Regions from separate parts of the Pseudoalteromonas sp. HL-AS2 genome, predicted to be linked through region 2. Evidence: riboswitches for the same ligand, from Rfam matches in the RefSeq annotation. Region 2 holds a riboswitch; the other holds the start of a gene.
What was found. A riboswitch is a leader RNA that binds a small molecule or an ion and turns the genes downstream of it on or off. The one in region 2 is predicted to bind lysine.
Positions count from the first base shown of each region.

Region 1: another riboswitch for lysine. It lies ahead of lysC (lysine-sensitive aspartokinase 3); the one in region 2 lies ahead of dapA (4-hydroxy-tetrahydrodipicolinate synthase).

Region 1 is NZ_CP133571.1:1,324,602-1,334,213, reverse strand. Features, by position in the region: gene sbcB (exodeoxyribonuclease I) at 1-1,230, shown strand, start outside; gene RB215_RS06360 (NAD(P)-dependent oxidoreductase) at 1,458-2,339, opposite strand; gene RB215_RS06355 (glutathione peroxidase) at 2,458-2,952, shown strand; gene RB215_RS06350 (sodium-dependent transporter) at 3,006-4,331, opposite strand; gene RB215_RS06345 (4'-phosphopantetheinyl transferase superfamily protein) at 4,505-5,248, shown strand; gene lysC (lysine-sensitive aspartokinase 3) at 5,225-6,616, opposite strand; lysine riboswitch at 6,692-6,864, opposite strand; gene nhaD (sodium:proton antiporter NhaD) at 6,997-8,244, opposite strand; gene RB215_RS06330 (hypothetical protein) at 8,476-9,612, shown strand, end outside.
Region 2 is NZ_CP133571.1:186,375-195,986, forward strand. Features, by position in the region: gene RB215_RS00890 (PLP-dependent decarboxylase) at 1-273, opposite strand, end outside; gene RB215_RS00895 (2,3,4,5-tetrahydropyridine-2,6-dicarboxylate N-succinyltransferase) at 273-1,013, opposite strand; gene dapA (4-hydroxy-tetrahydrodipicolinate synthase) at 1,029-1,913, opposite strand; lysine riboswitch at 2,066-2,263, opposite strand; gene RB215_RS00905 (DNA-3-methyladenine glycosylase I) at 2,467-3,165, shown strand; gene RB215_RS00910 (YdiU family protein) at 3,175-4,584, shown strand; gene RB215_RS00915 (OmpA family protein) at 4,970-6,034, shown strand; gene acnB (bifunctional aconitate hydratase 2/2-methylisocitrate dehydratase) at 6,331-8,928, shown strand; gene RB215_RS00925 (2OG-Fe dioxygenase family protein) at 9,128-9,612, shown strand, end outside.

The sequences.
Region 1 (9,612 bases), 1.1 Mb from region 2:
GTGGCGATGAAAAAAGGCTTGGTTGAGGCTGAATTTATAGCAAAAATTCATGCACAATTTAGTGTGCCAAATACCTGTGTTGCCGGTTATAACAGTATTCGCTTTGATGACGAAGTAAGCCGTTATAGCTTTTATCGTAACTTTTACGACCCGTACGAGCGCGAATATAAAAACAACAATAGTCGCTGGGACATTATTGATTTAGTGCGTGCTTGTTATGCACTGCGCCCAGAGGGCATTGAATGGCCGTTAAAAGAAGACGGTAGCCCAAGCTTTAAGTTAGAGCATTTAACCGTTGCCAACGGTATTGAACACGCTGCGGCGCACGATGCACTAAGCGATGTAACCGCTACTATTGCACTGGCTAAACTAATAAAAGACAAGCAGCCAAAGCTGTATAACTTCTTTTTTAGTTTACGTGGTAAAAAAGCCTTAGCTGAGTTGGTTGATGTATTTAACATGACCCCACTCGTACATACCAGCTCACGCATTCCAGCAACGCAAGGCTGTACTAGCTGGGTTGCACCTATGAGCTTCCATCCGGTAAATAAAAATGCCGTAATTTGTTTTGATTTAACTCAAAGCCCACAAGTACTTATTGATTTAAGTGTTGAGCAATTACGTAAACGTTTATATACCAAGCGTATTGATTTAGCTGAAGACGAATTACCCGTAGGGTTAAAACTAGTGCATTTAAACAAGTGCCCTATTTTAGCACCTGCTAAAACGTTATTACCTGAAAATGCAGCGCGTTTAGGCATTGACCGCGAGCAATGTTTAAAAAACTTGGCGGTGTTAAAAGCCAATAGCGAGTTGCGCGATAAAGTAACTGAGGTGTTTAACGAACAAGGCGATTACAGCGCCACAACTAACGTTGACTATTTACTTTACGATGGGTTTACTAGCCATGCTGATAAAGCTAAATTTGCGATTATTCGCGATGCAAAACCCGAAGACTTAGCCGATTTAAAACTCGATTTTGAAGATAAAAAGTTTAATACTTTATTGTTTAGATACCGCGCTCGCAACTGGCCGCAAACGCTTAACCAGCAAGAGCTGGATCAATGGCGTCAGTATTGTCAAAACAAGTTAATGCACGGGGAAGATCAACCCTCAATTAACGCTCAAGACTTTATGATCACACTTGAGAATTTAGCCCATGAGCACGACGACAGTGAAAAAAACCTAACCATTTTAAAAGCCTTATATAACTACGCACAAAGCATGTAGCTTGCTTTAAGTTTATTGGTACAAGGCATACAAAAACGCGACGCTTTATAACTAAAGCGTCGCGTTTTTTGTTTTAAGTAAATGAGAAGACATAAAACCAACAATGATCTTTTTAGATCTATCACTTTCTCTAAAAGCGCAGCGCCTCTAAACCTCTTGGTGAATAAATCACTTTACGGGCTTTGCACGCAAGCTTGGCGTCTACAACGACATACTCAAGGTAAACGTTATTTTTTATGCTGTGCTTCAATGCGTGCAAGTAAGCTTGATGTATCGTAGCGGCCACCGCCTAATGCTTGCACGTCGGCGTAGTACCCATCTACTGTGGCTGTCATTGCTAGCGTTGCGCCGTTATTTTTAGCCTCATTAAGCGCTATGCCTAAGTCTTTACGCATCCAATCAACTGCAAAACCAAAGTCGTATTCCCCTGCCCACATGGTTTTGTAACGGTTTTCCATTTGCCACGAACCGGCTGCGCCTTTAGAAATAGTTTCTATTACTTTTTCACCATCAAGCCCTGCTTGCTTTGCAAAATGTAAGCCTTCGGCTAAGCCCTGTACTGCACCCGCAATACAAATTTGATTAACCATTTTACATAATTGCCCTGAGCCTACGCCACCTAACAATTGGCTAAAACGACTAAATGCCGTCATAACAGGCTGCACTTTGGCAAATACAGCTTCGCTGCCACCAGCCATTACTGTAAGCACGCCATTTTCGGCGCCAGCTTGGCCACCCGATACTGGCGCGTCAATAAAGTCGACTTTTAATAACGCTGCTTTTGCTGCCACTTCGCGTGCCACAGTTGCTGAAGTAGTAGTATGATCGACCAAAATACTGCCCGCTTTAATACCGGCTAACACCCCATTTTCGCCATATACTACCGAGCGTAAATCGTCGTCGTTACCCACACACATAAATACAATGTCGGCATCGTTTACAGCTTCGCGTGGAGTAGCTGCAAAGCTGCCGCTAAATTCGTTAGCCCACTTTTGAGCTTTAGCTTGAGTACGGTTATAAACGCACACACTGTGCCCTGCTTTTGCTAAATGCCCCGCCATTGGGTAACCCATTACGCCTAAACCTATAAATGCTACTTTCATTGACATAAAAATGACCTATTAAACTGATAACTTAAAAACCATGCCTGATTATGTCAATCGGTTGATAAAAAAGCGAATGAAGTCTTTATAAAGTTTATTTAATAGGAATTTAAGTAGGTGATCTATGGATAGTATTTATCAATTTAATGCAGAATGCTGTAACAAGGCGCTTTTTTCTTTTAAGCAGTTAAAAGGCAAAACGCTACTTATTGTAAATATTGCCAGTGAATGTCATTTGTCGGCGCAGTTAACCGCTTTAGAAAAGCTGTATCAGCAGTATAAAAACAGTGGATTTACCATTTTAGCGTTTCCGTGCAATCAATTTGGCCAAAAGGAGCCGCTTGATAATTTAGCCATTAACAGCTTTTATCAAGCGCAATTTAATACCACATTTGAAATATTTGCCAAAGTAATGGTAAACGGCCCAGAAGCTCACCCCTTGTTTAATTACTTAAAACTGCACACCAGAGGTATTTCGCAAGGACGAGTAATAAAGTGGAACTTCACTAAATTTTTAATTAATTCGCAAGGCCAACTTGTTTCTCGTTATGCGCCGCGCACCAAGCCAGAAACATTAAAGCAGGCAATTGAAAATCAGTTATTGCTAACAGCTAAATAACAAAGCAAAACGAGAGCAAAAGCTCCCGTTTTATTTATAACGTGCCGTAATGCTTAACTACTAAATGCCACATTGGCAAATACCAAGGTCATTAATATTGGGCAAACAAAACGTATGTACTGAGCAAACCAGTAATGCGCGCCGCTAGTTGCTTGGTGTAATTTGTTACCGCGCTGCCATAACCAGCCCACTGTAACAAAGTAAAACAGCCCCATTAACGGTAATTGGTACTGGGTAAATACCATAATAACCAAGCCAAATAACCAATCAAAATTAAGTATTATTAAGCTGGCAAACACTAGCACTACGCCACTAACCAGCCACGTAGCTTTAGTGCGATCAACGCCGTGGTTTTCGACTAAAAACGCCACCGGAATTTCGGTGGTTGATATAGTAGAAGTAACCGAGGCTATCGACATTAATACAAAAAACAATAAACCAACCAATAAGCCAATATCGCCCATGGTGCTGAATAACGCTGGTAAAATGGCAAAAATAAGCTGCCCTTCGCCAATTAATTTACCGTTACTAAACACTTCTACGCCGTTGTGCTGCGCCACATAAATAGCAGGCACAATAAGTAAACCAGCTAAAAAGGCCACACTGGTATCGAGTAGTGCTACGCTGGCAGTCAGTTTTGGTAAGTTAGCACCGGGTTTTAAATACGAGCCGTAAATCATCATACAGCCCACACCTAGCGATAAGGAGAAAAAGGCTTGCCCCATAGCTGCAATAATTAAGTTAGGGTCGAGTATTTGGCTAAAATCAGGTATTAAATACGCTGCAAAGCCATCACTTGCACCATCTAGCGTTGCAATATAAATAATTAAACCAATTAGCAATACTAGTAGCACCGGCATTAAACGCCGTGACCAGGTTTCAATACCCGATTTAACCCCTTTTAAAATAATACTCGCGGTTAAAATAAGCATAAGTGGGGTAAACACAAAATTACGCAGCGCAGAGTCGCTGTGTAAAAATTCGCTAGCGCCGCTAAAGCCTAAAAATGTAGTTACGGGTTCAATAGCATACGACAGCATCCACCCCGCCACTATTGAATAAAAGCTAAGCATTACAATAGCGCCGCCAAGGCCAATATAACCTGCAGCCGCGCCTACTTTAGGGGCTTTATTTTGCCATGCTTGCCTAAGTGCTTTTACCGGATTAGCTTGGGCGTAATACCCTAAATACAGCTCGGTATATAAAGCCGGCAAAGCAAGTAAAAATATAACAATAAAGTAAACCAGTAAAAAAGCACCGCCACCATGATTAGCAGCCTGCGTAGGAAAACCCCATATATTACCTAAACCTACCGCTGCGCCAGCGGCGGCCAATACAAAACCAAGTCGACTTTGAAAACCATCACGCACTTGTGTCATACACCTACAAATCTGTTATTATTTTAGCTGTTGTGAATTAAACCATATTTCATCGCGCCTTAGTAATAAAAATGTACCTAGCGCGCACAACAACTAACAACCGCTCACTATATGTTCAGCTTATGCATACAAGCAGGTAATCGGTATTAAATTTATTATTATTTTGAGCGTTTATGAGTTCACTTTACTTTAAAAACACCCTGCAAATTAATCAGCCTTTTAGTAACAATAAAAGCCCTATTTTATTGTTTGACGCTAAAACGCTCGATATAAGCCAATATAATTTGCCTGATTATTTAAGCCCTTTTGAGCTGCAAATAATAAACCGCCGTAAAAGTGTATCGGCCAAGCAAGAATATTTAGCCACGCGATTATTACTTAAGTATTTAGTTATAACCTCGCACCCTAATATGGCGGGCATTAAGCCGTGTAATATAAGTTCAGAGTTTAACCTACAAACAAGTAAATTAGCGCTACACATTAATAACAGCCACACCGTTATTAATACCTGTATATCGCATTCTAATGGTTTTGTTGGCGCTGCACTTAACCCTACAAAAGCCCAGTTTGGTTTCGATATTGAAAAAATAAGCACAAAGCGCCCATTTGAAAAGCTCGCAAAGCATTTTTATCATACCGATGAAATTGCGCTGATCACCAAGCCTGCTAATGCAGAGGATCAAGCTAAACACTTTTTTAGAATTTGGACCTTAAAAGAAGCGCTCGCTAAAGCCACTAGCCGCCCTATTGCCAAGTTGCTAAGCCCTAATGTGTTTACTGAGTTAACTTGCTCACAGCTTAATGCCAGCAGTGCTGTGATGGGTAAGTTTGATATAAGTGTAGTGAGTGAAAAAAGCACTGACTGGCAGTGCTCTCTTATTAATTTAGCTGTATTAGGCCGCGCAATCGCTCTCTAATAGTCGGCTATGAATAGCTTGCACTACGTTGTCGGATTCGCCTTGCTCGACCAAAAAGCACAAGTTATGCTTACTTGCACCGTGGCAAATTAGCCGTATATTAAAGTCACTTAATACCTGCATTAAGTTCATTTCATGCTGGCGTAACTGTATTTCTGAGCCAATAAGCGCCACTAAAGTTAAGTTATTTTCTACCGATACATGGCAAAACTCAGCAAGTTTATCTAAACACCCCTGATCAAGCTCTGGGCGCGATGCATTAGGCGCGTTATCAAGCGTTATTGCTACGCTAATTTCAGAGGTGGTCACTAAATCTACCGAAATATTAAACTCACTTAAAATAGTAAATACTCGTGCTAAAAAGCCACTAGCTAATAGCATTTCTGGGCTTTTAAGAGTAAGTAATATTTGGTTTTTGCGTTGTGTTACTGCGCGGATTCCTGGCAGTTGCGACTTTTCACGCTCAATCCAAGTACCACCACGCTCAGGTTCACGGCTCGACCCTACAAACACATTAATATGGCTGCGGCTGGCGGGTAAAATAGTTGCCGGATGCAATACTTTTGCACCAAAGGTAGCCATTTCGGCGGCTTCGTCAAAGCTGAGGCGTGCAATTGGCGTGGCTTTTACACATAAACGCGGGTCGGTACTAAAAATACCCACTACATCAGTCCAAATATGTACACTTTTAGCATGAATAGCCTCGGCCAGTAATGCCGCGCTGTAGTCTGATCCACCGCGCCCTAAAGTGGTCGTTTGGCCGTGTTCGTCGCTGCCAATAAAGCCCTGTGTAACAATTACTTGATCGTCTAACAGCGGAACAAGTAATGCGCTTGCCGCTTGTGCAGTAGCTGCAACATTAGGGGTTGCTTTGCCAAATTGACTGTCGGTTTTAAGCACTTGACGCACGTCAAAGCGTATTGCATTTAAACCTTTTGAGCGCAGCACTTGGGTAAATAAATAAGTTGATAATCGCTCGCCAAAACTTAATAGCTCGTCATGTAGCGCTTTTGTTTGTAACGTTTGGCTGGCTAGTTTTTCAAATGCCGCTAACGTCTGGGCAAAGCCCTGCTCTAAATCGGTATCTAAACTCAATTCAGCTAAAATAGCCTGCTGAATCGCTAGCACACCGTTAATATGCGCTTGGCGCTCATCTTCGCTAAGGCTGCTATTGCACAGCTCAACTAAATGATTAGTGACTCCTGCGCTGGCGCTTAGTGCAACAATACGCACGCTTTTATCTGCTACTATTATTTTACTACTGTGATCCATAGCTGCAAAGTTAGCTACGCTGGTGCCGCCAAATTTAGCAACGGTATAATTTGATTTGTTGCCTAATACTACATGTGGCACTGATTGGGTTGTCATTTCGTCTCCTTTCACGGCATCCAAACCGTAATAAAACAAGAAGAACTTGGCAGCAAATATAAGGTAAGAAAATTCACTGCCAGAAGCTCTCCACCTATATTGGTGACAGTTTTGAGGATTCAGCCCCATAAACCGAAAAATAACGACGACGACGTGTTATTTTTCTCGGCGAGTACTTCCCTCTTTAATGCTCAACGGCGTTCGTCACCTCACATTAAATACCTAAGTATCGCACCTCTTCTGAATGTTGTATTAATGGCTATTTCAGCAATCACTAATAAAACAAAACCCCAGCAATATATTGAAAAGCTCAATACTTTACTGGGGCTTTGAAAGTTATCGTTTAGACATCTAGCTGTCAAGCACTTTAATAACTAATATTAAACAAAACCAGCCATAAAATACGAGCCGGTATAGCCTACGGTGTAACAAATTAATAAATAAAACGACAAACGTAAGTAGTTCATAAAGGTCAGTTCTTTAACTTTACTCATGGCAATAATACCCGCCGCTGAGCCTATAATTAACATAGAGCCCCCTACGCCTGTGGCATAAGTAAACGACAGCCAATGCTGTTGTGTCATTACTATATCTGCTTTTAATAACGCGGCTGTAAGTGGTACGTTATCAACGCCTGCCGACAATATACCCATTAAATAGTTTGCGTATTCAGGTGCCATTATTGTGTACAGGTCGCTAAAGTGGCTTAACATACCAACTTCTTTTAGCGCTCCTACCAGTAATAATACACCTACAAAAAACAACAAGGTGTCGTATTCTATTTCACGAATGAAATCTATCATGTCTTTGTTTATGTCTTTTTTGCGCATTAAAAATTGCGCTACTAAAAACATCATAGACAAACCAAACAAAAAGGTAAGCAATGGCGGTACACTGTATAAAACACTCAGTGTTAAGGTAGCAATAACCGTAGATAAGAAGATAACTGCAATTGTAATATCGGTTTTTTCAATGCGTTTTTGCTTCGTTTTAGTAAAGTCGAGCTGGCCATTTAAGCCAATTGACAACAGTGCGGCTAACAGCATCACACTTACAAATGCTGGCCCAATTAACAATAACAAATTGCTAATAGTTACTTTGCCATCTAAAAATATCATTAACGTGGTTACATCGCCGGTAATTAACGACACACCACCGGAGTTAACCGCAAAGATAATCAGCGTGGCGTATCTAATTAGCTTTTTGGCTTCAAGTTTTAATGATAAAACCACCGCTAAAGATATAAGCGTAGCGGTTACGTTATCGGAAATAGAAGAGAATATAAATGCAAAAACACCAACCAAAAACATTAACTTACGTTCGCTAATTCGTTTTGGCATAATCCGGTTAACAATATTTTCGATAAACCCTTTTGAGTTTAAATAGGCAACAAAGGTCATTGCCGCCATTAAAAACAACCATAAGGAGGCAATTTCTAAAATATTATGATTAAGGAGTGATTGAATCGTATCAGGGCTTTGCCCATTAATAGGGAAGATAAAAGAGATAATCCAGCAGAGCGTACCAAAAAAAAGTGTCGTTTTAGCTTTGTTTACGTGGATTATATCCTCAATAACGATCAGCAAAAATGCAATCGCTATTAAAGTCAGGATAATAGAGGAAACCATGATAATTGAACAACCTTTGGAATAATGTAAAAATTGAACCTATGAAGAAAATAGAGCCGCACATTTCGTGTGCCTATTTTCGGTGCGGATGTTATCACTATGACCTGGTAAAAACTATTATTAAATCGTTGTAAAAACGAATACCATATAGCTATCAGCGCTATTAAAATTACGAATAACTAGCTTATTTAGCTACTTATTTAACAACATACTAGGATGTATAAACGCCTTATGATCCCAGCTAAAAAGCTATTAAATACCCTTAGCGAACATTGGGGGGTGCTAGAGCTATTATTTAAACGTTTTAAAATGGCCGACTTTAGTATTAAAGATTTGCAAAATGCCATTAAACAAAAACAACCTACATGGCATAACGAGCGTATTTATAAAGAAACCAATCGCTTGTTAAATCAAGATATTATAATTCCTTTAGCGAAATCTTCGCAGCTTGAAATAAACCGTGCCATTGCCGACTTTGCTACATTTTTACTGCAAGAAGAACATTTAGGTTTAGCACAAGAAATTAGCGTATTAGTAGAGGATTTAGCCCGCCTTGGCGATCGCTTAGCTAACGCGGGCGAAGTGGAAGACTTTGACGACTTACGCCGTTTTAGCCGTATTATGGATGATCGGGTGCGCAAAATAATGAAACTGTACGCACACAACGAAAACGCCATTTTAAATATTGTTGAGCAAGCTAAATCTAATAACGCGGTGCAATCGCTGCAAAAGCGTTATAAAGCGGTAATAGAAGCGTTTGACGAATACATAGAGCCAATGCTAGAAATGGTTGATATTCGAGGCGATTTTCATGCCTGCTTTAATCTTATAGAGCAGCAAATTAGTACGCAAATAGAGCATATTGAGCAATCGGGTAAAGCATATACCGACAAACGCATGCTAGAGCAATTACGTACCCGTATTCTCGAAATGCATTTAATCGGCCGCGAAAGCCTGCGTAAAAGTGCCGACATGCTTATGCCACTGCGTGAAGAACTACGCCGTAATAACTTAATTACCCGCCAAGCTGCAAAAGTGCTTGGGTTAGTGCGTAAAAATGGCGTAGACAACATGCTAACTGCGGTGCAACCGCATTTTGTGAGCGACGCACAGCGTTACTCGCTGGGGCAACAACGCCATATAGTTGCCTATATGGCAAGTTTGGTTGAGTTTGAGCATCAAGAATATCAATTGCCTGATCAGCAAGATGTACCGCCTTTTCAAACGCCAAATATTCCCGATTACAACGATGTTAAAAGCAGCTTTGCAAAACGCTTCAATACAAAACGTAAAAAGCCGCAACCATTGCTGCAATTTTTAGACGAAAGTTACCCCGATTTAGATGCCGAAGAAATGCTGTTTTTGTAT
Region 2 (9,612 bases):
GAGCACGCGATCGCTACTAACGCCTTGAGCAAGTACTTGCTCAAGCTCGCCTTTACTGGCTACGTCAAAATTAAACCCGGCGTTATCTAAGCATTGAATAATTTTAGACAGCGGATTCGCTTTAACCGCATACCAAAGTTTTACCTCGGTTTGTGCGACCAATTGTGCCAAGTGACTATTTAGCGTATCTAGGTCGTAAACAAAAAATGGGCTATCGAGTTGGCTTGATAATTCATTAATTGCCGTTTTAACGCCCGTGCTCAAAAAGCTCATTAACGTAAAACCTCTTCAAGTAGTAATGATGCATCACTTTGCTCATCGCGATACTTAACAATTAACGCGCACGACATGCTTAAACCTTGTGCACGCGCCCATTCGTTTGAAGCAGGGCGAGAGCCTGGTATTACAATAGCGTACTCAGGAATTGGCTCGCTTTTGTCTAGTTGGCGCTCGTTTACACAGTCGTAAACCGGAATTGTGGCCGATAAACGCACACCAGGGGCAAGTACTGCGCCTTTTTTAATTACTACGCCTTCAACAATTACGCAGCCTGCGCCAATAAATGCATCATCTTCAACTACCACTGGGCTGGCACCAATTGGCTCTAACACACCGCCAAGTTGCACGGCTGCGCTAAGGTGTACATTTTTACCTACTTGCGCGCACGAGCCAACTAAAGCGTGACTATCTACCATAGTGCCTTCGTCAATGTATGCGCCAATATTTACATACGCTGGTGGCATAATAATAGTGCCTTTAGCTACATAAGCACCACGGCGAACGCTTGAGCCACCCGGGACCATACGTACGCCATCGGTGGCACTAAACTGTTGTGGCGCTAAGTTATGTTTATCAACAAAGCCACCGACAAATTCGGTGTTTGTACCATTTTTAAAGGCTTCTAAAATACCTTGTTTTACTGCAACGTTAGCCTGCCATTGGCCGCTTTCGTTTTGTGATGCTGCGCGTACTGCGCCCGACTCTAAATTATTTAATAGTTCTAACCAGCTCATTATAAAAACCTATGTTTAATGCCAAGATAAAATGGTGTTGTTTGCTTGTTCAATGCACGTTGTTTGCGTTAATTCGAGGTGAGTTAACGGTGGGCGTAAATACGAACTCGTTAATCGCCCTTGTAAATGCATGAGTACTTTAACGGGAATGGGGTTTGCTACAGTGAACAAGCTACTGATTGCGCTTGACCACTGAGTAAATAAATTAGGGTATTGGCCACTTAGGCTACGCTGTACAAATTCGTGAGTTTGTAGCGGCCAAGCATTAGCTGCTACCGATACCAGCCCTTTAGCGCCGGCTTGGGCAAAGTAGGGCATAAGCGCATCGTCGCCGCTAAAAATAGCTAAGTTAGGAGCCGCTTGACGGTAAGCTTCAAATTGCGCAATGTTGCCACTGGCTTCTTTAAGTGCCCATAGGTTTTTATGTTGTTGTAGGTTTTGAATGGTTGCCACTGGAATATCGACAGCGCTTCGCCCTGGTACGTTATAAAGCATACAAGGGTGTTTACTTATATTTAAAAGGCTTTCAAACCAATGGGTTTGCCCAATTACACCGGGCTTTGCATAAAGCGGCGAGCCAAGTAAAAAGCTATGAATAGGCAAGTGGTTACAGTATTCAACCCAGGCTAATTGCTGTTTGAGGTTCATACCACCTACAGCCACCATTAAGGGTACATTAGGCGATAATTGGCACACGTGCTCAACAATGGCTTGTTGCTCTTTAAGTGTTAAGGCTAAGCCTTCACCTGTGCTGCCTAGTAATAAAATAGCATTATTGGCAGCGGCTTGCTCAGCAACCAAAGTGGTTAAGGTGCCATAGTCGATTGTACCGTTTTGATTAAACGGAGTAACGAGCGCCGTCCAGACTGAGTAGTCATCTAAATTAAAGTTTTTGATCATCTCTCGCGAACTTATAGAATGTTCGGTGAGTTAAGAAGCTATATAGGAAAGAGCCGCATTAACATCGTTCGAACAAATACCCACGTGTAGGGTATGTTATAATTCGAAGAGCGAATGGGCTTAAATAATAGGGCGCACGGCCTTATTATACTAAGACCAGAAGCTCTCCACCAAACTAATAAGCTACGTTTAAATAGCTATTGGTGACAGTCGCTAGGATTCAACCTAGTCGCCCGAAACAACAATGACACAAATATTGTTGTTTCTCGGCGTTGATTCCCCTTACGTATGCTCAATGGAGTTTGTGCTCCTAACATACGCTACCTGAATAACGCACCTCTTCCAGCCCTTTATATTTGTACTGCTAGCAATACAAATATAATTAAATAGGGTAAGTGCGATGATTAAATCATTTTAGCCATCTGGGTGTCAAGCAGCTAAGTGCAGATAGTGTCATCGATTTTGGTAACGGTTACGTATAAGGACGATTTCCCTTAAACTAGGGGGTAATCGCGGCGCGAAATTTGTAACTGCAAAATAAGGTTTCAAGCAGATGGAAAAATTTAATGATATTTATCAGCGAGCAGTAGAGCGAAAAGGCTCAACACAAATGCTACAGCAATTACTCGCTAAACCTGCATCTAAGCAACAATTAGCAGCTTTAAGTGATGATGATTGGCTGGAAGAGTTTACGCGCAAGGTTTTTCAAAGTGGTTTTTACTGGTCGGTTATTAACAGCAAGTGGGCAGGCTTTAGAGAGGTTTTTTGGCAGTTTAGCGTTGAAAAATTATTAATGATGCCACCCGATATGTTGGAGCAAAAAGCCAGCGACGAGCGCATTGTTCGTAATTATAAAAAAGTAAAAACGATCCCCGAAAATGCGTTCATGATCCATGAGGTTACCCAGCAACATGGTAGCTTTAGTCAGTTTATTGCAGACTGGCCAAGTGAAGATATTATTGGTTTGTGGGCGTACTTAAAAAAACACGGTGCACGCTTGGGTGGAAATACCGGCCCTTATACTTTGCGTGCATTGGGTAAAGACACCTTTTTATTATCGCGGGATGTTGAGAGTTATTTGCGCGCGCATAAAATTATTGATGGTGGCTTACAAACTAAAAAGTCGTTAACTGCAGCGCAAGCGTTCTTTAATGAATTACAACAACAAAGCGGTTTGAGCATGCAAGAGCTAAGCTTAATTATAGCCTACAGTGTAGGCGATAATCGTGTAGGTATAAGCCAACAACAGTAGAGGGTAGTTATGAATTTAATGCCAAGGTACAGACAAGTAGCCGACAATTTTGCAATTGAAGATCGCCCATCTAAGGTGGCCGCCCCACAGCTATTACTTTGGAATGATAGCTTAGCTAAAGCGTTTAATATTAATGTAGTTCCTGAGTTACGGGCCAGTACTTTTAGCGGCAACGAACAGCAAGCAATTGCAGCGGTTGCACTGGGATACTCAGGGCATCAATTTGGACATTTTTCACCACGTTTAGGCGACGGGCGTGCTCATTTGCTAGGTGCAGTAGAGGATGCGCAAAACCAGTTGTGGGACATTCAATTAAAAGGCTCTGGTGCCACTCCTTACTCTCGTGGTGGCGATGGCCGCTGTGCACTTGGCCCAGCAATTCGTGAATATATAATGAGCGAAGCAATGCAAGCGTTAGGTATAAAAACTACGCGCTGCTTAGCAGTGGTTGGTAGTGGCGAAACCGTGTACAGAAACCCACCCCAACCTGGCGCTATTGTAACGCGCTTAGCCAGTAGCCATATTCGTGTTGGCTCGTTTCAGTATTTAGCAACGCAAGGCGACGTTGAAGGGCTTAAAAACCTTGCCGACTTAGCTATTGAGCGTCATTACCCAAAAATTCAAGCAACAGGACCTGAGCGCTATTTAGCATTTTTAGCTGCAGTGATTAAAAACCAAGTTGAGCTGGTGGTTAGTTGGATGCGAGTAGGCTTTATACATGGGGTAATGAATACCGATAATACGCTGGTTAGCGGCGAAACTATCGACTATGGCCCATGTGCCATGATGAACAGCTTCGATTTTGATACCGTGTTTAGCTCTATTGATAAGCAAGGGCGTTATGCATTTGGTAATCAACCTAATATTGCTAACTGGAACTGCGCCCGCTTAGCTGAGAGTTTAATACCGCTTGTAAATGATGACGACGAACAAGCTGTGGCGTTAATGACCCCAATAATAGATGGTTTTGCTGAGCAATTTAATGTTGAATTTAGTGCAATGTGGGCAACAAAACTGGGCTTAGCTGGCACAGATACAGCCGATAAAGAGTTAATTGCAGAGCTATTACAGTTATTAAAAGAGCACCAACTCGACTATACCAACACGTTTGATGCACTAACCGAGTCTTTAACAGGTGGAATGAGCATACCAGAGGTATTAGTTCAGTGGGCCGGTAAGTGGCAAAAACGTACCGATGATCGCAGCTATACCGTAATGCGGGCAGCTAATCCGCGAGTTATTCCTCGTAACCATGTGATCGAAAAAATACTTAGTGAGTATAATAAGACTGGCTCAAGTGAATTATTGCATGAGTTTATGCAGGTTATGCACACACCTTATGAAAATACAGACAAATTGGCAAAATTTCAGGATGCACCTAGCAGCGATAAAGAGTATTATACTTTTTGTGGTACTTAATCACTAGATGTAAATTTAAGTTGCTGATTATAAAAGGTCATTTAGCGGCCGTAGCGCTGCTTTATTATTGAGCACAATAAACTGAGCTGATATTATTGATATGCATTTAAAGCTAGGAGCTTGGAGCTCAATATAAACTCAGCTAGTGAAGTCGGTATGGTTATTTAATAAATTTAGATACCAGCGATAGTATTTATTATCTAGGGGTTGGGTAAAGTAATTAATATGTCCTAAACTTACTGATACTTGTATATAGAGTGTTGAAAACGAATTAATTTATCTTTTGTTAAGTATTGATTAATAAAGGATCAGGTAATATTAATAAAACTGGTTGAGCTAGAACGAATTAGCTATATTTTTTAATTGTTAAAATGGGAAGAAAACAATGAAATTAAAATCACTTACAATCGCAATCGCGTTAGCTGCAACTAGCGCATCAGCATTTGCAGCAGAAAAAACTGAAGGTTTTTACATTGGTGTGTTCGGTGACTATTACGATGCATCTTGGAAAAACTTAAACATGCACCAAAACTTGGAAGTTAATGAATCTGCAAGTTGGGGTGCTGAAGTTGGCTACCGTTTCAGTGATTACTGGAGTGCACGTCTTGAGTATGCAGATATGGACTTTAATGCATTTCTTAAAAATCCGATTCCTAATGGTAATCGTAACGACGTAGACGGCGAGCGTTTTGGTGTTGATGCACTTTACCACTTTGGTGGCGGTCCTTTCTATGGTTTATTTGGTATTAAAGAAGTAAAAGTAGCAACAGATAATACTTTCTTAAACGCAGGTGTTGGTTACCAGCACTTCATTACAGACGGCTTATTTGTTAACGCAGAAACATCTGTTTATCAAGGTCTTGACCGTGGTTATACCGATGTGAACGCTAAACTAGGTATTAACTACTTATTTGGTCAAAGTTCAGTAGCAGAAGAGCCAGTTCAACCAGCTCCAGAGCCAGTAATTGTTGAAGTTGCACCAGTAGATAGCGACAACGATAACATTCCAGATGCAGATGATCAGTGTCCTAACACACCAATGACAGATGCAGTTGATGGCACAGGTTGTACTTTATACGAAGATAAAGAAGTAACTGTAAGCTTATTAGTGACTTTCCCTAATAATACATCTGCAGTATCTACACAGTACTTAAACGATATCGATAAAGTAGCTGAGTTCTTAAAAGAGTACCCAGATACAACTGTTCTTTTAGAAGGTCATACTTCTTCTGTAGGTAAAGCATCTTACAACAAGTGGTTATCTAAAAAACGTGCTGACGCAGTAGCTAAAAAATTAGTAGCTGATGGCGTAGCAGAAGACCGTATTACTACAGTTGGTTTAGGTGAAGAGCGTCTTAAAAATGAAGCGAACACTAAAGCAGCACACGAAGAAAACCGTCGTGTAGAAGCGCATATCAAAACGATTAAAAACGTTAAAGTTTTACGTTAATAAAATCGATTGAATTACAAAAACCCAGCTTTATGCTGGGTTTTTTTATGCCTACTAAAAACTTAAATTAAAAATTAATACTAATGATTCTTACTTAATAAACATTCATAGAAATTGATTTTACTTTATCTACTATTCATAATACTTATAGTCGGTATAATCAGTTGCTGAACTGGATAGATTTTCATCTACCCACAAAAGCTTTATAATTAAGCGTTAGAATACTATAAGTATTGGGTAACATTGCGCTTATGAAGCGCTACCGAATACTTTCACGTCACCAAGAGGGCAATATTGTGCTACAAGAATATCGTAAACACGTAGAAGAACGTGCCGCGTTAGGTATCGTACCAGCGCCATTAGATGCTCAGCAAACGGCTGATCTTATTGAATTAATCAAAACTCCACCGGCTGGTGAAGAAGAGTTTATTCTCGACTTATTTGCTAATCGTGTACCGGCAGGTGTTGATGATGCAGCTTATATCAAAGCAGGGTTTTTAGCGGCAGTTGCTAAAGGTGAAACTAATTCTCCACTACTTTCTAAAGAAAAAGCGGCAGAATTATTAGGAACTATGCTAGGCGGTTACAATATCGCACCTATGATAGACCTACTTGATGACGACACACTTGCACCTATCGTAGTAAAAGGCCTTTCAAACACATTATTAATGTTTGATGCATTTTACGATGTAGAAGAAAAAGCAAAAGCGGGTAACACATTCGCTAAGCAAATTATTGAGTCTTGGGCAAATGCAGAATGGTTTACTAATAAACCAGCTGTTGCTGAAAAGATTTCAGTTACTGTATTTAAAGTAACTGGCGAAACAAATACGGATGACTTGTCACCTGCACCAGATGCATGGTCTCGTCCAGATATTCCACTACATGCTTTAGCTATGCTAAAAATTGAACGTGATGGTATCACTCCTGACAAACCAGGCGAAGTAGGCCCAATCACCCAACTAGAAGAATTAAAAACTAAAGGCTTACCACTAGCTTACGTTGGTGATGTTGTTGGTACGGGTTCTTCACGTAAATCTGCAACTAACTCAGTGCTTTGGTTTATGGGCGATGATATCCCGTTTGTACCAAATAAGCGTGTTGGCGGTGTATGTCTAGGTAATAAAATTGCACCAATCTTCTTTAACACTATGGAAGATTCTGGCGCTTTACCAATTGAGCTAAATGTTGATGAGCTTAACATGGGCGAGCAAATTGACATCTACCCATACGAAGGTGTTGTTAAGCAGCATGGTACTGATAAAGTAATCTCTAAGTTTGAACTTAAATCTGAAGTGATTTTAGATGAAGTTCGTGCTGGTGGTCGTATTCCACTAATCATTGGTCGTGGTTTAACAGACAAAGCACGTACATCACTTGGTTTAGGTGCTACTGATATATTTAAAGTACCAACAGCAACTGAAGTATCAGATAAAGGCTTTACACTAGCGCAAAAAATGGTTGGTAAAGCATGTAACGTTGCAGGTATTCGCCCAGGTCAATACTGTGAGCCTAAAATGACAACTGTTGGCTCGCAAGATACAACAGGTCCTATGACACGTGATGAGCTTAAAGATTTAGCTTGTTTAGGTTTCTCTGCAGACTTAACAATGCAGTCTTTCTGTCATACATCGGCATACCCAAAACCTATTGATGTAAACACGCATCACACGCTTCCTGATTTCATCATGAACCGTGGCGGCGTTTCACTTCGCCCAGGTGACGGTATTATTCACTCATGGTTAAACCGTATGTTATTACCAGATACCGTAGGTACTGGTGGTGATTCGCATACACGTTTCCCATTAGGTATTTCATTCCCAGCTGGTTCGGGTGCAGTAGCATTCGCAGCAGCAACAGGTGTTATGCCTCTTGATATGCCTGAGTCAATTTTGGTTCGTTTTAAAGGCGAAATGCAACCAGGTATCACATTACGTGACCTTGTACATGCAATCCCTTACTACGGTATCAAGCAAGGCTTATTAACAGTTGAGAAAAAAGGTAAAATTAACGAGTTCTCTGGTCGCGTACTAGAAATTGAAGGCGTTGAGCACCTAACTGTTGAGCAAGCGTTTGAATTATCAGATGCATCTGCTGAGCGTTCAGCTGCAGGTTGTACGGTTAAGCTTTCAAAAGAGTCTATTTCTGAATACCTAGAATCAAACATTGTTATGCTTAAGTGGATGATCTCTGAAGGTTATGGCGATGTACGTACGATTGAACGTCGTATTAATGCAATGCAAGACTGGTTAGCTAATCCTGAGCTTATGGAAGCAGATAAAGATGCTGAATACGCTCACGTAGTTGAAATCGACTTAGCTGAGATTAAAGAGCCAGTTCTTTGTGCTCCAAATGATCCAGATGACGCGCGTTTACTTTCTGATGTTGCTGGCGAGAAAATTGATGAAGTATTCATCGGTTCTTGTATGACTAACATTGGTCACTTCCGCGCGGCTGGTAAGTTACTAGATGGCTTTAAAGGTCAACTACCTACTCAGCTTTGGGTTGCTCCACCTACTAAGATGGACAAAGACCAACTAATTGAAGAAGGCTACTATGGCATCTTTGGTCGTGTTGGCGCACGTATAGAAACTCCAGGTTGTTCATTATGTATGGGTAACCAAGCACGTGTTGCTGATAAAGCAACGGTAGTGTCTACCTCTACACGTAACTTCCCTAACCGTTTAGGTAATGGTGCAAATGTATTTTTAGCATCATCTGAACTTGCTGCAGTTGCGGCAATTATCGGTCGATTGCCAACTGCTGCTGAGTATCAAGAATATGCAGCGAAGATCAATGCAACAGCGTCAGATACATATCGCTACTTGAACTTCCATCGCATGCCTGCTTACACTAAAAAAGCAGACAACGTGATCATTCAACAAGCAGTATAATTTTTACAGCTTATTTAAAAACCCGCTTTTGCGGGTTTTTTATTGGCAAAAATAAATTTTAGATAGTTAATGTTGTTTTTTTGCATTTATTGTATTAATTTTGGTGGTTAATTGTTTTGAAGTTAAATAATAAAGCAATAAATCCTCTTTGCATGCATTAAAATCCCTGCAATATTATAATTACTATAGCAGGATTTTTATGACCGCTTTAAACCCCCAGAATTTACTGCAGCTGCGTTTTATTAACCAAACAAATATTGATTTGGTTAAGCCTTCTTTTGATAACCTGCCGACTAATCCTTATGCAGATGGTGCCTTTCGTAAACGCCGTTACTCTGTAGTTAAACTACAAAATGGTGAGCTAAAGCTACAAGCAACAAAAGCATTTGTACAAGATGATGCAATTAATACCTTTCAGGGTAATGTTGAGCGTAGTTACGAAAATTTAGAGCAAAGCCTACTTGAGTCAGCGGGCATGAAAAGTATTGTGAATGAGTTTCGTCAAATTACCGGGATTGATGAAGAACGTGATATCGAAATTCACCAATTTCGTATGTTAGCCATTGATAGTGATACGCCTGCAGCGCCAGAAGGCGTGCACCAAGATGGTTTTGATCATGTGTGTGTATGTGGAGTATCGCATGAAAACTTAGAGGGCGGTGAATTGCTTGTATACGAAAACAA